Acetoanaerobium sticklandii: one gene and its partner. The protein of the gene in region 1 interacts with the protein of each later gene in a pairwise test. Links are inferred from orthologs where the notes say so. Each region holds a gene or a part of one and is shown on either strand. Other genes may lie near its edges.

Evidence for each region. Proteins that work in one complex are often made in the same cells at the same time.
Region 2: the proteins of rplI (region 1) and lon interact in binary tests that used the Escherichia coli proteins (3 or more experiments, as listed by UniProt). The link is inferred for Acetoanaerobium sticklandii from one-to-one orthologs.

What each region holds. Positions count from the first base shown.
Region 1 is NC_014614.1:2,693,035-2,701,534, reverse strand. The notes cover bases 4,794-7,793. They hold rplI (50S ribosomal protein L9), read left to right. Parts: upstream 4,794-6,068; coding sequence 6,069-6,518; downstream 6,519-7,793. Other genes in these bases: dnaB (replicative DNA helicase), read left to right, coding at 6,543-7,793; CLOST_RS13000 (DHH family phosphoesterase), read left to right, coding at 4,794-6,068. Outside these bases: sulfurtransferase-like selenium metabolism protein YedF, read left to right, coding at 1-597; CLOST_RS13035 (putative Se/S carrier protein), read left to right, coding at 601-849; CLOST_RS13030 (DUF951 domain-containing protein), read left to right, coding at 882-1,082; rpsF (30S ribosomal protein S6), read left to right, coding at 1,213-1,500; CLOST_RS13020 (single-stranded DNA-binding protein), read left to right, coding at 1,529-1,978; rpsR (30S ribosomal protein S18), read left to right, coding at 2,015-2,251; CLOST_RS13010 (flavodoxin family protein), read left to right, coding at 2,323-2,958; CLOST_RS13005 (YybS family protein), read left to right, coding at 3,117-4,067; more of CLOST_RS13000, read left to right, coding at 4,083-4,793; more of dnaB, read left to right, coding at 7,794-7,868; CLOST_RS12985 (GNAT family N-acetyltransferase), read left to right, coding at 7,878-8,471.
Region 2 is NC_014614.1:708,721-716,151, forward strand. The notes cover bases 1,739-4,812. They hold lon (endopeptidase La), read left to right. Parts: upstream 1,739-2,124; coding sequence 2,125-4,500; downstream 4,501-4,812. Other genes in these bases: CLOST_RS03230 (chromate transporter), read right to left, coding at 1,739-1,981; yihA (ribosome biogenesis GTP-binding protein YihA/YsxC), read left to right, coding at 4,500-4,812. In the rest of the region: ATP-dependent Clp protease ATP-binding subunit ClpX, read left to right, coding at 1-899; CLOST_RS03225 (chromate transporter), read right to left, coding at 963-1,409; more of CLOST_RS03230, read right to left, coding at 1,454-1,738; more of yihA, read left to right, coding at 4,813-5,108; CLOST_RS03245 (hypothetical protein), read left to right, coding at 5,172-5,369; CLOST_RS03250 (DUF881 domain-containing protein), read left to right, coding at 5,376-6,071; CLOST_RS03255 (MGDG synthase family glycosyltransferase), read left to right, coding at 6,094-7,431.

The sequences.
Region 1 (8,500 bases):
TTAAACTGTGAAAAAATGGCTTGTCCTATGCCTGTCATAAAAACCAAGCAAGAGCTAGAAGGCATAGAAAAGGGAGCTTTAGAGGTTACAGTTGACAATAAAACAGCTAAAGAAAACTTACTGAAGCTAGCAGCTTCACTTGAGATGGCTGTGGAGCTAAAGGAAGAAGAAAATCTATTCAAAATCACTTTTATAAAAACAAAAGAAGGTTCTACTCGTCAATCAAACGAGCAAGAATTAGAAGAAATTAAAATAGAAGCTCAAAATGAGGTAGTACTTATAGGCTCAAATCTGCTTGGAAGTGGAGATGAAGAGCTAGGAAAGATTCTTATGAAAGGCTTTATATATACTCTTAGTGAAACAAAGCCTTATCCTAAAAAGATGCTTTTTATTAACAGCGGAGTTAAGCTAACAGCAGAAAATGAAGAAGCTATTGAAAACCTTAAAAAAATGGAAGCAGAGGGCGTAGAAATATTATCTTGTGGAACCTGCCTAGATTTTTACAATATAAAGGGCAATTTAGCTGTTGGAAGAGTAGCTAACATGTATGACATAGTAGAAGCCTTAAAGCAAAATCCAAATAGATTGGCGGTTTAGATTATGTATGTAATAAGTTTTGCATCAACTCACCACGCTATGTTTGCTGAGCAGATGCTAAAAAAAGCTGATATAAAAATAATGGTAATTCCTACTCCAAGACAAATAGACAAGAGCTGTGGGATATCTATAAAGTTTAACGGGACTCTTATGGACAAGGTAATAGAAGTTATGGAAAAATATAATATAGATGTAAAGGGTATATTCGAAATAATGCCGGATTTAAGTGTAGTAGTGCATTATCCGAAGTAGGTAGCCTTTTATCTAAAGAGAGGAAGATTTTCATGCCTATAAAATTTGAAATTGGAGATGTTGTAGAGCTTAAGAAAAACCATCCTTGTGGAGGTAACACCTTTGAAATCATGCGTATTGGCATGGATTTTCGCATAAAGTGTTTCACGTGTGACAAGCAGCTTTGGATAGAAAGAGCTGAGCTTGAGAGAAGACTCAAAAAACATATAAGCAAGGATGAAGCAAAAAAATAATCTGCTTAAGTTCAAAAAAATTGCTTTTTGCTATGAAAGCTGATATTATAGATTAGTATGAGATTTAATACTTGTCTCATCTTTCTGCTCTAACGTTAGAGCCGTACAGTCCAAAGGGAGGTGAAATGTAATGAGAAATTATGAATTAATCTATGTTCTTAGACCAAACCTAGAAGAAGAAGCTAAAACTGCTGTCCTTGACAAAGTTAAAGGCATCATCGAGTCTAGCGGAGAGGTAGTAAAAGTAGATACATGGGGAACTAGAAAGTTAGCCTATGAAATCGAAAAACTTACAGAGGGTTACTATGTTCTTATCAACTTCAAGTCAACTACTGAAGTTCCTAAAGAAATCGATAGAAACCTAAAGATTATGGATAACGCAATTCGTCACATGATCGTAAAGCTTGACGAAAAATAATAACGATACAAAGTAAGGTGGGATATTGATGAACAGTGTAATACTTATAGGAAGACTCACAAGGGATCCGGAATTAAGATACATTCCTTCAACAGGAAATGCTCTCACCACCTTTTCCATTGCGGTAGACAGAGCTTTTACTGGTAAAGATGGTCAAAAACAGACAGACTTTTTTAACATAGTAGTATGGGGAAAAAGCGCTGAATACTGTGCCAACTATCTTGCTAAGGGAAGACTAGCTGCTGTAAAAGGCTCTATCCAAAATAGAACCTATGATACAAAGGAAGGCGAAAAAAGGTATATCACTGAGATTGTTGCCGAGAATGTTCAGATACTGGAATGGGGCGACAAAAGTGAGAGAACGAGTAATTCATCTTTTAGAAGTGCTTCTAGCAATCAAAATGACAATGTTTTTGAACCTGAGGGTTTAGATTCAGATGGATTCCGTGCTCTGGATGATGATGACGTACCATTTTAAGCCAGTTTTATTACCTTAAAGAAGGAGGGAAAAAAGATGGCTATGCAAAAAGGAAATGCAAGAAGAAGAAGAAAAAAAGTTGATCCGTTCGCGGGTAAAAAAATAAATATGATAGACTACAAAGATGTAAATCTACTAAAGAAATATATCTCTGAAAGAGGTAAGATTCTTCCAAGAAGAATTACTGGTACATCAGCTAAAGCTCAAAGAAAACTTACTTTAGCTATAAAAAGATCAAGAAATATCGCTCTTTTACCATATGTTGTAGACTAAATACCAAACCCAAATCTGAGAGATTTGGGTTTTTTTCTAATTATAATTTAATTATTAAAGGAGGCAGAAAAATGAAAGTAGTAGCATTTAATGGTAGCCCTAAAAAAGAAGGTAATACTTATCATGCTATAAAGCTTGTAGCAGATGAACTTGAAAGCCAAGGGATAGAAGTAGAAATCGTTCATGTTGGAAATAAAGCTATAAGAGGATGTATGGCATGTGGTGCTTGCTATAAATCAAAAGATGAGCAGTGTATAATGAAAGACGATGAAGTAAACAGCTATATTCAGCTAATGAAAGAAGCAGATGGAGTAATACTAGGTTCACCAGTATACTTTTCTGCTGTTGCAGGTACTATGAAATCGTTTTTAGATAGAGCATTTTATGTGTCTAGTGCAAATGGAAACCTGTTAAGACATAAGGTGGGAGCAAGTGTAGTTGCAGTTAGACGCTCTGGAGGAGTTCCTGCATTTAACCAGCTTAACAACTACTTAAACTATGCTGAGATGATGGTTCCTTCATCTAACTACTGGAATGTAATACATGGAAGCAAACCTGGTGATGCTCTTCAAGATGAAGAAGGAATGCAAATTATGAGAATACTTGGTAAAAACATGGCATATATGATGAAATTAATGGATACAAAAGAGGCTAAAGAATTGAAGCCAGACCAAGAGAAAAAGGTTGCTATGAGCTTTATTAGGTAGTATCAGAATAAATCATTAGACTTGAAGAATAGATTTATACGCAAAGATAAAAATTTCATCAGCTAACAACTCATATATCCTCTAGATTTTAGAACTATTTTTACTCTATCTGGTTTATGGTATAATATCTTGATAGACTACTTTAGGAGCTGATGCTGTTGCAAGAACCAAAACCAAAGAAAAAAAATATAGATTTTAATAGGAAAAGTCTTATAGAGTCCTCATTACTTACCGTGATAGGAGTAATATTCATATTAATAGGTACTTATGTGCCGTTTTTATCGTTTCTATCGCTATTTACATCTGTGCCTGTAATTATAACTACCTACAGAAACAAAATGTATTATGGATTATTAAGCGCAGTTACAACGACAGTTATTTTAGGATTTTTTATTCACCCCATAACTGCTTTTTCTGCTCTTTTAGTATTTCTCATTCCAGGGGTATGCATAGGCTTTTTTATGAGAGAAAAGCGTCCTGCTTTTGAGAGTGTATTTTATGGATTTCTAGCTATGACCTTTACTACAGTAGTTTTTATGCAAGTGCTTTCGTTATTTCTCAGTATAGATATTTTAGACAGCATACTTGCAATACTTAGAGAATCTCTCAATCTTCAATATGAGATTATAAAAGAAATTCCGAATGTAAAAAAACCTAATGTAGAAGAAATCCTTAGCTCAGTTAAGCTGTTTTTCCCTTCTATAATAATTGGCTCTACGCTCATTATGTCGTTTTTGAACTATTATATGTCAGCTCTTATAATACGAAGAACTGGTGATAAAAACCATGTGGCGAGCATCACAGAATTTTCTATGCCAGGGAATATATCTCTTGGTGTGCTGATTATTTATCTGCTTACTTTGGTTTCTGGATATTTTAATTATCCTTATTATGAAACCTTAGTTTTAAATATGGCTGCTATTTTTATACTTTTATTCTTCTTGCAAGGGATAGCAGTGATAGGATATTTCTTTAAACATGCTAAGCTAAATAAAAGTGCAAAGACTATTTATATTCTTCTGCTGATTGTACTACTGCCCGTATCTAGTTTTATATCAATAATAGGATTTGCAGATGCTGTATTTAATTTTAGAAGATTAAAAAGATAGCTTGGGAGGAATGTAATGAAAACTAGCCTTAAGATAAATATACCTGAATCAAAAGCCTATCTTCTTATTATAGGAATTCTAAGCATTACTTTACTGTATTTTAACCTATATATAGGCTCTGCTGCTCTTTTGCTGCTTTTGTATCTCATTTACTATAACCACAAGATTATTTCAAAGAGAAATCTTCAGTGGGTGGAGTATATAGAAACCTTATCCATGGATATGGACAAAACTGCAAAGCAGACCCTTATAGATTTTCCACTTCCTTTATGTATACTTAACAATACTGGAAATCTGACTTGGTATAATGGAAAATTCAGTAAGCTAGTAAAGCAAAATGATATGATAGAAAAGCCTATCGATGAGGTAGTACCTTCTATAATGCTCGATAACTTTACAAAATCAGACACTACTAATATGCAGACCCATACTCAAATTGGAAATAAAATCTTTGATATAAAATACAACATCATAGAAAATGAAAATCATGAGAAATCATTTGCACTTTATTTCTTTGATGTAACAGAGTTCAATGAATTAAAAACCGCCTATGAAATGGTCAAGCCAGTTATCATAAATCTTCAAGTAGACAGCTTTGACGAGGTTCTGGATTCAGCATCAGAGGATGTAAGACCAATAATAGAGGCAGAGGTAGAACGAACTATTAAGCTATGGACAAATAAGCATTCAGGTGCATTTAGAAAAATTACCAAGGACAAATATCTGGCATTTATGGATGAAAAAGCATTGGGTGATTTAGAAGCTGATAAATTTTCTATTTTGGATGAAATTAGAAAGATAGACCATGGAAACTCTCTACCGCTTACTCTGAGCATAGGGGCAGCTTCTATGGCAAGCGACTTATCATCAACCTACAAAAACTCTATAACCTCGCTGGACTTAGCTCTAGGAAGAGGTGGAGACCAAGCGGTAATAAGAAGAGATGAGCGCTCTATTTTCTATGGAGGAAGATCCAAGGCTGTAGAAAAGAAAACTAGAGTAAAAGCAAGAATTATTGCTCATGCGCTTAGAGACTTAATAAATGAGAGTGAATCTGTAATCATTATGGGGCATCATAACCCAGATCTAGATTCTATGGGCTCGGCTATAGGTATGTATGGAATTTGTAAGATGCTTAGTAAAAAAGCCCATATAGTTTTAGACCATCCAAACTCATCTATAGATGTGCTTTATGATAGATTAAAAGCAAACGATAATTTTAAGAGTGTATTTATGGCAAAAGAAGAAGCTCTTAGGGTAATGACTCCTTCGACTCTATTAATTGTTGTAGATACTCATAGACCGAGTTTTACAGAGCATCCTGCACTACTTGATATCTCAGAAAGAATAGTGCTTATTGACCATCATAGAAGAGGAGTCGAGTTTATTGATAAAGCTGTGCTTGTGTATCATGAAACCTATGCATCCTCTGCGAGTGAAATGGTCACAGAGCTAATCCAGTATGTAAAGGATAGACCATATATAGATACCTTGATTGCAGAATCATTGCTTTCGGGAATTACGCTAGACACAAAGAACTTCACTTTTAAAACAGGGGTTAGAACCTTTGAAGCCGCTGCGTTTTTAAGAAAATTTGGAGCGGATACCATAGCTGTTAAGCAGCTTTTTCAAGGAGATTTAGATAGTTTCCTAGTAAAAGCTGAAGGAATAAAAAATGCGAAAATTTTGGGAGGAAGCATTGCAATTACTTCTTGTCCTGAAAACCTTGAAAACCCATCTTTAATTGCCGCTCAGATAGCAGATGAACTGCTCAACATCAGGGGAGTAAAAGCTTCATTTACAGTAGCAAAAAGAAGCGATGGACTAGTATTTATAAGTGCTAGGTCACTATCCGATGTCAATGTTCACATGCTGATGGAAAAACTAGGCGGAGGAGGGCATATAGATACTGCAGGAGCCCAGCTTAAGGATGTATCAACAGAAGAAGCAGTAGAAAAAGTAGAAGAGCTAATAATGGAATTTTTAAAGGAGGAAGAATAGATGAAAGTTATATTTTTAAAGGACGTAAAGGGAACAGCTAAAAAAGGCGAAATGAAGGAAGTAAGCGATGGCTATGCACGTAACTTTTTAATTCCAAAAGGAGTGGCAAAGGAAGCTACAGCAAGCTCAATAAACGATTTGAATCAACAAAAAACAGCTGAAAGCTTAAAAAAACAAAAAGAAGAGCAAGATGCTAAGGATTTAGCAGAAAAGCTAAAAGCTATAACTGTAACTATGTATTCAAAAGCTGGAGATGGGGGCAAATTATTTGGCTCAATTACATCAAAGGACATAGCAGAAAGACTAAATAAGGAACATAAAATTGATATAGATAAGAGAAAAATCCTATTAGATGATCACATAAAAATGCTTGGGTCTCACACAGTTCCAGTTAAGCTTCATCAAAATGTTACTGCTGAGTTTCGCGTAGAAGTAAAGCAAAAGGATTAATCAACTTATCCAGGAGGTAGGCTTATGGAGGGGAAATTACCGCCTCATTCCATCCAAGCTGAGCAATCAGTTCTTGGAAGTGTTTTAATTGATAGAGAAGCAATGCTTGTAGTAAGTGATGTACTTCAAGAGGATGATTTTTATAAGGATGCTCACAAAGAGATATTCCACTGCATGATGGATTTGTACAAAAAAAGCGAGCCTATAGACCTTATAACCTTGTCAGAAGGCTTAAAAAAGAGATCATCTCTGGATATGGTAGGAGGAATCACTTATCTTACTGGGCTTTCTACTGCTCCTGACTTTACTCGTCATGTAAGCAAGTATGCAGAAATAGTAAAAGAAAAATCCATACTACGTAAGCTTATAAAAGCATCAGGCTTTATAATGGAGCGAAGCTATGCAGGAGAAGATGAAGTAGCTGACTTACTAGAACAGGCTGAAAAAAGCATATTTGATATATCACAATCTAAAAGTCAAAAGAGCATGGCGGCTATTTCACAGGTGCTGCTAAGCGCATACGAAATATTGGAAGAGCTGTATAGAAATAAAGGAAGTATTACAGGCCTTACTACTGGCTTTATAGATTTAGACAGAAAAACCAATGGGCTTCAAAAAACCGATTTAGTGCTTATTGCAGCTAGACCAGCTATGGGAAAAACTGCTTTTGCGTTAAATATTGCTCACAATGCAGCTCTTAAGGATAGCTGTAAAGTAGCTCTATTTTCTATGGAGATGAGTAAAGAACAGCTCATTCAAAGGATGATAGCAGCAGAGAGTAGAGTTGAGCTAAATAAGCTTAAAAATGGAAATCTGGATGAGGAAGAATGGCCAAAGGTCATAACTGCAATGGAAGTTCTTTCCAAGACAGATATTTATATAGATGATACTCCAGGAATAAGCGTAGTAGAGCTAAGGTCAAAATGCAGAAGGCTTAAAATGGAAAAAGGACTAGATATGGTTCTTATCGATTACCTTCAGCTTATGGAGTCAGATTCAAAAGGAGAAAGTCGTCAGCAAGAAATATCGAAGATATCGCGTTCACTAAAAATATTAGCGAAAGAATTAGAATGTCCAGTAATAGCTCTATCTCAGCTATCGCGTGCCCCAGAGCAGCGTTCGGATCATAGACCTATACTATCTGACCTGAGAGAATCAGGAGCAATAGAGCAGGATGCTGACCTTGTGATGTTTCTATACAGAGATGAATACTATCATGAGGATTCAGACCAAAAAAACATAGCAGAGGTTATTATTGCAAAGCACAGACATGGAGAAACAGGTATGGTTCCTCTGACATGGCTTGGACAGTTCCAGTTATTTCACAATGTAGCCCACATGAGGGAGTAAAGCATTAATATGGATGATAAGATTATACTATGGGGAAATAAAGTAAGTGTAAGGTCAATGCGTAAGGAAGATGTGGAAAAAATGCTCCACTGGTCCTTGCATGACGATTTGCTTTTTTACGATTACAATTTCCCCTATATGGATATAGAAGAAAGGCAGCAGTGGTTTGAGCTTAAAACAAAAGGCTTGAAGCGATGCTTTAGTGTTTTTGATATGCAAGGTCAGATGGTTGGATATATGTCTCTTAGAAATGTAAGCAGGCTATTTAGACGAGCTGAGATTGGGATAGTGTTTGACCCTGGAGAGCTATCTAAAGGCTATGGCAGTGACGCAGTTACTACTTTATTAAGATGGTATTTCAAAGAACTCGGATATAGAAAGATGATACTCACGGTGGCAGCTTATAATGAAAGAGCTATAAAATCCTATAAGAAAGTTGGATTTCAAAAATATGCTCAGCAATTTGGGGAATTTATGAATCCAAAAGTAAATCCTCTTATAGATGAAGAGTTTAAACATATCAAGAAATATTTTAGAAAAAAGGGAAATAAGCTAGAAGTTCTCTACTATAAAATGCAGATATCCACATTATCCACAGAATAACTTGAATTATTTGTGGATAATGTGGATAT
Region 2 (7,431 bases), 2.0 Mb from region 1 along the record:
CCCTTCTTGCTCAGACTCTTGCAAAGATGCTTAACGTTCCCTTTGCGATGGCTGATGCTACAGCACTTACAGAAGCGGGCTACGTAGGCGAGGATGTAGAAAATATCCTTCTAAAGCTGATTCAGGCTTCAGATTACGATATTTCAAAAGCAGAAAAAGGGATAATATATATAGATGAAATAGATAAAATAACAAGAAAATCTGAGAATCCATCTATAACTAGGGATGTTTCAGGTGAAGGGGTTCAGCAAGCCCTACTAAAAATAATTGAGGGAACTAAAGCAAATGTTCCACCTCAAGGAGGAAGAAAGCATCCTCATCAGGAATTCCTGCAAATAGACACTACTAATATCTTATTTATTGTTGGAGGAGCTTTTGACGGCATAGACAAGATAATTCAAAGACGTATGGGTGAAAAAGCTCTAGGCTTTGGAGCAAAAATCGTTTCTAAAAACGATATTGCTGTAGGTGAAATTTACAAGCAGGTTCAAACAGAAGACCTTCTTAGATTTGGACTTATTCCTGAGTTTATAGGAAGGGTTCCAGTTGTGGTATCGCTTGACCCATTAGATGAAAAAGCTCTTATCTCTATTTTAAAAGAGCCCAAAAATGCTCTTGTAAAGCAGTTTAAAAAGCTTTTTGAAATGGATAAAGTAATACTAGACATTGAAGATGAAGCTCTTGTAGAAGTTGCTAAAAAGGCAATTGCTAAGAAAACTGGAGCGAGAGGACTTAGAAGTATTTTAGAAAAAGTTATGATGGATATAATGTATGAGGTTCCGTCTAGAGATGATATAGAAAAGGTAGTTATTACTAAGGAGAGCATCACAGATAATAAACAGCCTTATGTAATTCTTAAGTCTAATAAAAAAGATGATACCCCAGAAGAGACAGCTTAGAAAGTTTAGAAGTTCAAAACTTAAAATAATTAATTAAGGGATGCAACAGCATCCCTTAATTAATTATATAAATAAACCTACAAAACCAAAAAACATAAGTATCACAATAGGATGAAGCTTAGTGAAAAGCAGGAGCATCAAAGATGCTGAAAATATAATAAACGATTTTAAATCGATTACGCTTTTTAGTAAAGTCGAATAGGCCGCAGATAAAATCAGCGCAGAAGTTATAGGTCTTAAAAAAGTAAATATATACTCTGAGATATCACTTGATTTATATTTTTCAATGAATCTAGTTACTATGCTCATGAATATAAATGGTCCGCATACTATGCCAACAGTAGCTGAAACTGCTCCCCAAAACCCTAAATATCTAAAGCCTATGAAGGTAGCAGCATTTATGGCAATTGGACCAGGGGTAACCTGAGATATTGCAAGGATATCTAGAAATTCTGAATTAGTAAGCCATCCGTGATTTTCAATAATCATGGTTTCTATATATGGGAGCATAGCATAGCCTCCCCCGAAACTAACAGAACCAATCTGTAAGAAAGCTAAGAAGAGTGACAGTAATATTTGCATATACCTAAAAGCACCCCCCCTAAGATTATAAATAGTGGATTTACATCAAAAAAAGCTACAGCTAAAAAAGTCATAGCAATAAGAGCAATTGATGAAGCTTTTTTGTTGCTTTTTTGAAAAATGTTTATAAATGAAAATCCAAGTAGTGCAGGAACCACTGGTATAATACCTGAAAAAAATCCGTCTAATATTTTGGAATTTCTAGTTTTAGAGTAAAACAAAGAAATAAATAAAATTATTATAAACGAAGGCAGAACAGTTCCAAGTAATGAAAGAATAGCCCCTATAAGGCCATGGATTCTATAGCCCATAAGTACAGACAAATTGACAGCAATAGGACCGGGAAAGCTTTGAGCTACAGAAATATAATCTACGAATTCTTCTGAAGAAAGTAGTTGCCCTTTTTTAACTAGCTCAGTTTCCATAATGGGAACCATGGCATAACCGCCACCAAAGGTAAAGAGACCAACCTTGAAAAATGTCAGAAAAAATTTAAACACAATAAAAACTCCTTTGTTGATTAATAATGCAAGATATCCTACTTTTATGATATCATTAGTATGAAAAATAAGTCTATGAAAATAAAGAAATTAATTATATATACGCTATATATTGATAGTTATATATTGAAAGGAGCATAGTTATGGCAAAAAATTATAAAATGAAAACAGTAGACATGCCAATTATTCCCTTAAGAGGAATATCTATATTCCCATACATGGTACTGCACTTTGATGTGGGAAGAGAAAAATCTATAATAGCTCTTGAAGAGGCTATGGTAAATGAACAGCTAGTATTTTTAACAACTCAAAAGGATCCAGAAATAGATATCCCGACTGAGGATGATTTTTATAACATAGGAACTATTTGTAAAATCAAGCAAATGCTAAAACTTCCTGGAAACACCATAAGAGTATTGGTAGAGGGTATATCAAGAGCGAAAATAAAAGAGCTCTATCAGATTGAACCATATTTTAGAGCAAAAATCCAAGAAGCTATTTATTCTGAGGAGCTTAGAGAAGAAAAAGATATAGATGCAACTATGAGATTGGTGCTAGATACTTTTGAAGAGTATGTAAATATAGGAAACAAAGTATCTGGAGAGGTATTAATAACCTTGGCTGACATAGATGAGCCTAGCAGATTTGCTGATACTGTAGCTGCAAATATCATATTAAAGCCAGCTCAAAAGCAAAATATTTTAGAAATTTTTGATCCAAAGCTTAGACTGGAAGAAATCTATAGAATATTGCTTGAGGAAATTGAAGTATTAGAAATTGAGAAAACTATAAATATAAGAGTGAAAAAGCAAGTTAATAAAATTCAAAAGGAATACTACCTTCGTGAACAGCTTAAAGCTATTCAAAGAGAATTAGGTGAAGACGAAGAGGTTTCTGATGAGCTAGATGAATACAAAGAAAAATTGAAAAAGCTAAAGGTATCAAAGGAAATAAAAGAAAAGATAGAAAAGGAAATAGCAAGACTATCAAGAATGTCGCCATCATCAGCAGAAGGTGGAGTAATAAGGTCATATCTTGATAATTTCTTTGCTCTTCCATGGGATAAGGAAAGCAAGGATAAGCTTGATATCAAGCTTGCTGAAAGCATACTTGACGAAGACCACTTTGGCCTTGAAAAAGTAAAAGAAAGAATAATAGAATATCTAGCAGTAAGACAGCTGTCAAAATCTATGAAAGGACCTATCCTATGCTTAGTAGGGCCTCCTGGAGTAGGAAAGACATCTATAGCAAAATCAGTTGCTAGATCTCTTAACAGAAAGTTTGTTAGGGTTTCTCTTGGTGGAGTTAGAGATGAAGCAGAAATAAGAGGACATAGAAGAACTTATGTGGGAGCAATACCAGGTCGTATTATAAATGCTATAAAAGAAGTAAAGGTTAAAAATCCAGTATTTTTATTTGATGAAATAGATAAAATGGCATCTGATTTTAGAGGAGATCCTGCATCTGCGATGCTAGAGGTTCTAGACCCAGAGCAAAACAAAGATTTTACTGATCACTATATGGAGATACCTTTTGATCTTTCAAAAGTGCTTTTTATAACTACTGCAAACTCTTTATCTACAGTACCTAGACCGCTTTTAGATAGGATGGAAGTAATAGAAATTTCAGGCTATACAGAGGAAGAAAAGCTTAAGATTGCAAGGATTTATTTGCTTCCTAAACAGCTAAAAGAGCATGGACTCTCTGAGGACTTTTTAAAGATATCTGATGAGAATCTAAAGCTAGTAATTTCAAAATATACAAGAGAGTCTGGAGTAAGAAATTTAGAGAGAAAAATTGGGCAGCTTTGCAGAAAAGCGGCAAAGAGCAAGGTAGAAAATCCAAAACTTGAATCAGTGACGATTACCAAGCAAAATATGGAAAAATATCTTGGAAAGCCTATATTTAGATACCAAACTGTATCAGAAAAACCTGAAATAGGAAGCGTGACGGGATTAGCTTGGACACCTGTAGGAGGAGATACTCTTACTATAGAGGTAACTACAATGCAAGGTTCAGGAAAGCTGGAATTAACAGGTCAGCTAGGAAATGTAATGAAGGAATCTGCTAAAGCTGGTATGAGCTATGTTAGATCAATAGCAGATAGATATGGCATAGAGCCGGAGTTTTACAAGGAAAAAGATATACATGTTCATATTCCAGAGGGAGCCATCCCAAAAGACGGCCCATCTGCTGGAGTTACCATGGCTACAGCTCTTTTATCAGCACTAAGCAAGATTCCGGTAAGTGGTGAGCTTGCTATGACTGGAGAGGTAACTTTAAGAGGAAAAGTACTGCCTGTTGGAGGAATAAAAGAGAAAGTACTTGCAGCTCATAGAGCTGGAATAAAAAAAGTACTGCTTCCTCTGGACAACAAAAGAGATATAGATGATATACCTCAAAATATAAGAAAGCAACTAGAATTCGTTCTAGTTTCAAATATGGATGAGGTTCTAGAACATGCGCTTATCATGGATAAAAGCGAAAAAAAACAGCAAGTAAAAAAGGATGAAAAATAATGAAATTAAAATCAATTGAACTAGTAATAAGTGCAATGTCTAAAACTCAGTATCCTCATGATGAATTGCCAGAGGTTGCTTTTGTAGGAAGATCCAATGTAGGTAAGTCTTCTGCAATTAATACTCTTCTAAATAGAAGAAGTTTAGCAAGGGTAAGTCAAAATCCTGGAAAAACAAGAACTATTAATTTTTACAAAATCAATGAAGAATTCTACTTTGTTGATTTGCCAGGCTATGGCTACGCAAAAACTGCTAAAACAGAACGTCAACACTGGGGAACTGTAATGCAGGAGTATTTTGAAAACAGTCAGGATTTGAGACATATATTCCTGCTACTTGATATTAGACATGAGCCAAAGGAAGATGATATTTTGATGTACAAATATGCAGTGCATTACAATATCCCAGTAACAATTATTGCAACAAAATCAGATAAGATATCAAGAGGGGCTTTTCAAAAAACTTTTTCTATGATGAGAAAAAAACTGGACTATCATGGAGAGAAGATACTTCCTATATCTTCCCTTAAAAAAACAGGAAAAGATGAAATTTGGAACCATATTGTAAATATTTTTGAGCAAGATGGATATAATATAACTGTAGAATAGATATTATATGAAAAGACTCTACCTGGGGTAGGGTCTTTTCTGAAAAAAGGAGCTAGCTTATTTATGATTTATCTTATCCAAGGGACAAATATTCTAGTTTTATTAGGTATGATTATTGTTCCATTTGTTCTAGGGTATTTCTTTATAAAAAAGGTTAGAGAAAAAAATGAAGAAAGTGAAACTCTAGAAGTTAGAATGGCTTTGCTTGAAAATAGAGTAAAGGAACTAGAAGAATATATAGAAGATTCTAGATGGGAGTAATGAGTTATGGCTTTGAAATCTGTTAGATGTTTTTTGATTATGACTATGATACTAGGTATCCTCATAGGAATTCAGATAAAAAGTCCTTATCAAATCAGCTCTGATGGTTCGTTTATAATGAGAGACACTATAACTAAAATAAACAAAGAGAGAATTGAAAGCTATACTCTTATGAAGCAAAAGAAAGCCTATGAGAGGGAAATTGAAAAATTGGAAGATAAAACATCCGATGAAAATCAAGCTTTAATGGAATACAAAAACAAAGCGGATTACTTAAAAAATCTTATGGCATATACAAGTGTAGAAGGTCCTGGGATTAGAATAATAATCGATACCCATGATGATAGAAATTTAGCATATCTTATGGAAGAAAGAAAGCTATTTATTATTTTAGTCAATGAGCTAAAAAGCGAAGGCTGTGAAGCTATAAGTATAAACGGGCAGAGAATAAATTCTATGTCTGAAATAACTCTAGCTGGTAATCATATTAACATCAACGCTGTAGCAATAGCTCCGCCATATGAGGTAAATGCAATTGGAAACAGTGCGAAGCTGCTAAATTATGTAAATACCAAAAGCCCTATAATAGATATAATGAAAAATGGATATAATCTATCAATTAATTTTAAAGTTGAAAATAGTTTGATACTCCCAAAGCTGGACTATATTAAAAGTCCAGAGTATATAAAAGAAGTCTTATAAAGCAACTTTAGGAGGGTTTGAATTGAAAGAAATAAATGTGCTTATTTTGACAGTAACAGCTGGATATGGACATATAAGTGTTTCAAATGCCCTAAAAGATTATCTGGAGAATCAAAAAATAGATTCAAAAAAAATTAAAGTGGATATTTTCGATATTTTAGGAGATGTAAATCCTTTGATTAATAAGGTTTTTACTGAGTATTACCTAAAAGCGATTAAGTATATACCAAATGTCTACTCGTTCTTATATAAAAAGGAAGCAGAAAAAGCTTTAGAGAATCCTAGAAAATTTAAAAGAAGCTCTAAAAAATTAAAGCAGAAGATTCAAGAAGAGGAAATCACAGTTACAGATATTTTTAATAAAGTAATAATCAAAAAAAAGCTTATGTCTATATTAAAAAAGCAAAAGCCTAACTTTATAATTTGTACCCACCCATTTATTGGTGAATTACTTGAGCTTACAGAAATATACGAGTATGTAAAATCAGAAGAAGGATTAAATGCATGTATACTAACTGTAGTAACTGATTACGTAGTTCATCCATCGTGGCTTAATGATGCAAGTGATTTTTTTATTTTTGCATCAGATAGACTTAAATACTTTCTTAATGAAGTAAAACCTGAATTACTTGAAAAAGATGAACATGACAATGTGAAAGCTAAATTTTTTGGTATTCCGATTAAAGATTCATTTAATAACACATATGACAAAATAGAATTAAGAAAAAACCATGTGTTTCTTAAAGAAAACCATGATTTTTTAACAGATGACTATGCCCTAGGAGATAAATTCACATACTTGATTATGGGTGGAGGATACGGAATAGGAAATATAAAGGACTATGTAAAGCTTCTTATTGAGCATGAAAATAATAGCTCTATTAACCTTCATAGTTCTTCTAGACATAATGAGCTGTCAAACATTTTAGTCGTTTGTGGAAACAATCAAGAGCTTTATGAAGAAATACTATATTTAAAGAAAGAAAAAGACTATAATAACCAAATCATGGTGCTCGGGTTTGTTAAAAACATAGATGAAATAATGAAAATGAGTGATGTTATTATAACAAAGCCTGGTGGCATTAGTATAACAGAGGCTATGGCATGTAGGCTTCCTATTGTGATAAGAGAGTACTTACCTGGGCAAGAAGAAAGAAACACTGAGTTTCTTTTAAACAATAATTTAGGAATATATACAGCTGAAGACAGTAGCTTTTTAGCATATCTTTCTCAGCTAAAATACGATGAGGATTATAGAAATCAAATAATTGATAATCAGAAAAAAATATATGAAGCTAATGATTCTTATGATGAAAATGAAGTAGAAGATTATAGTATTGACAATAATCTAAGTATAAAT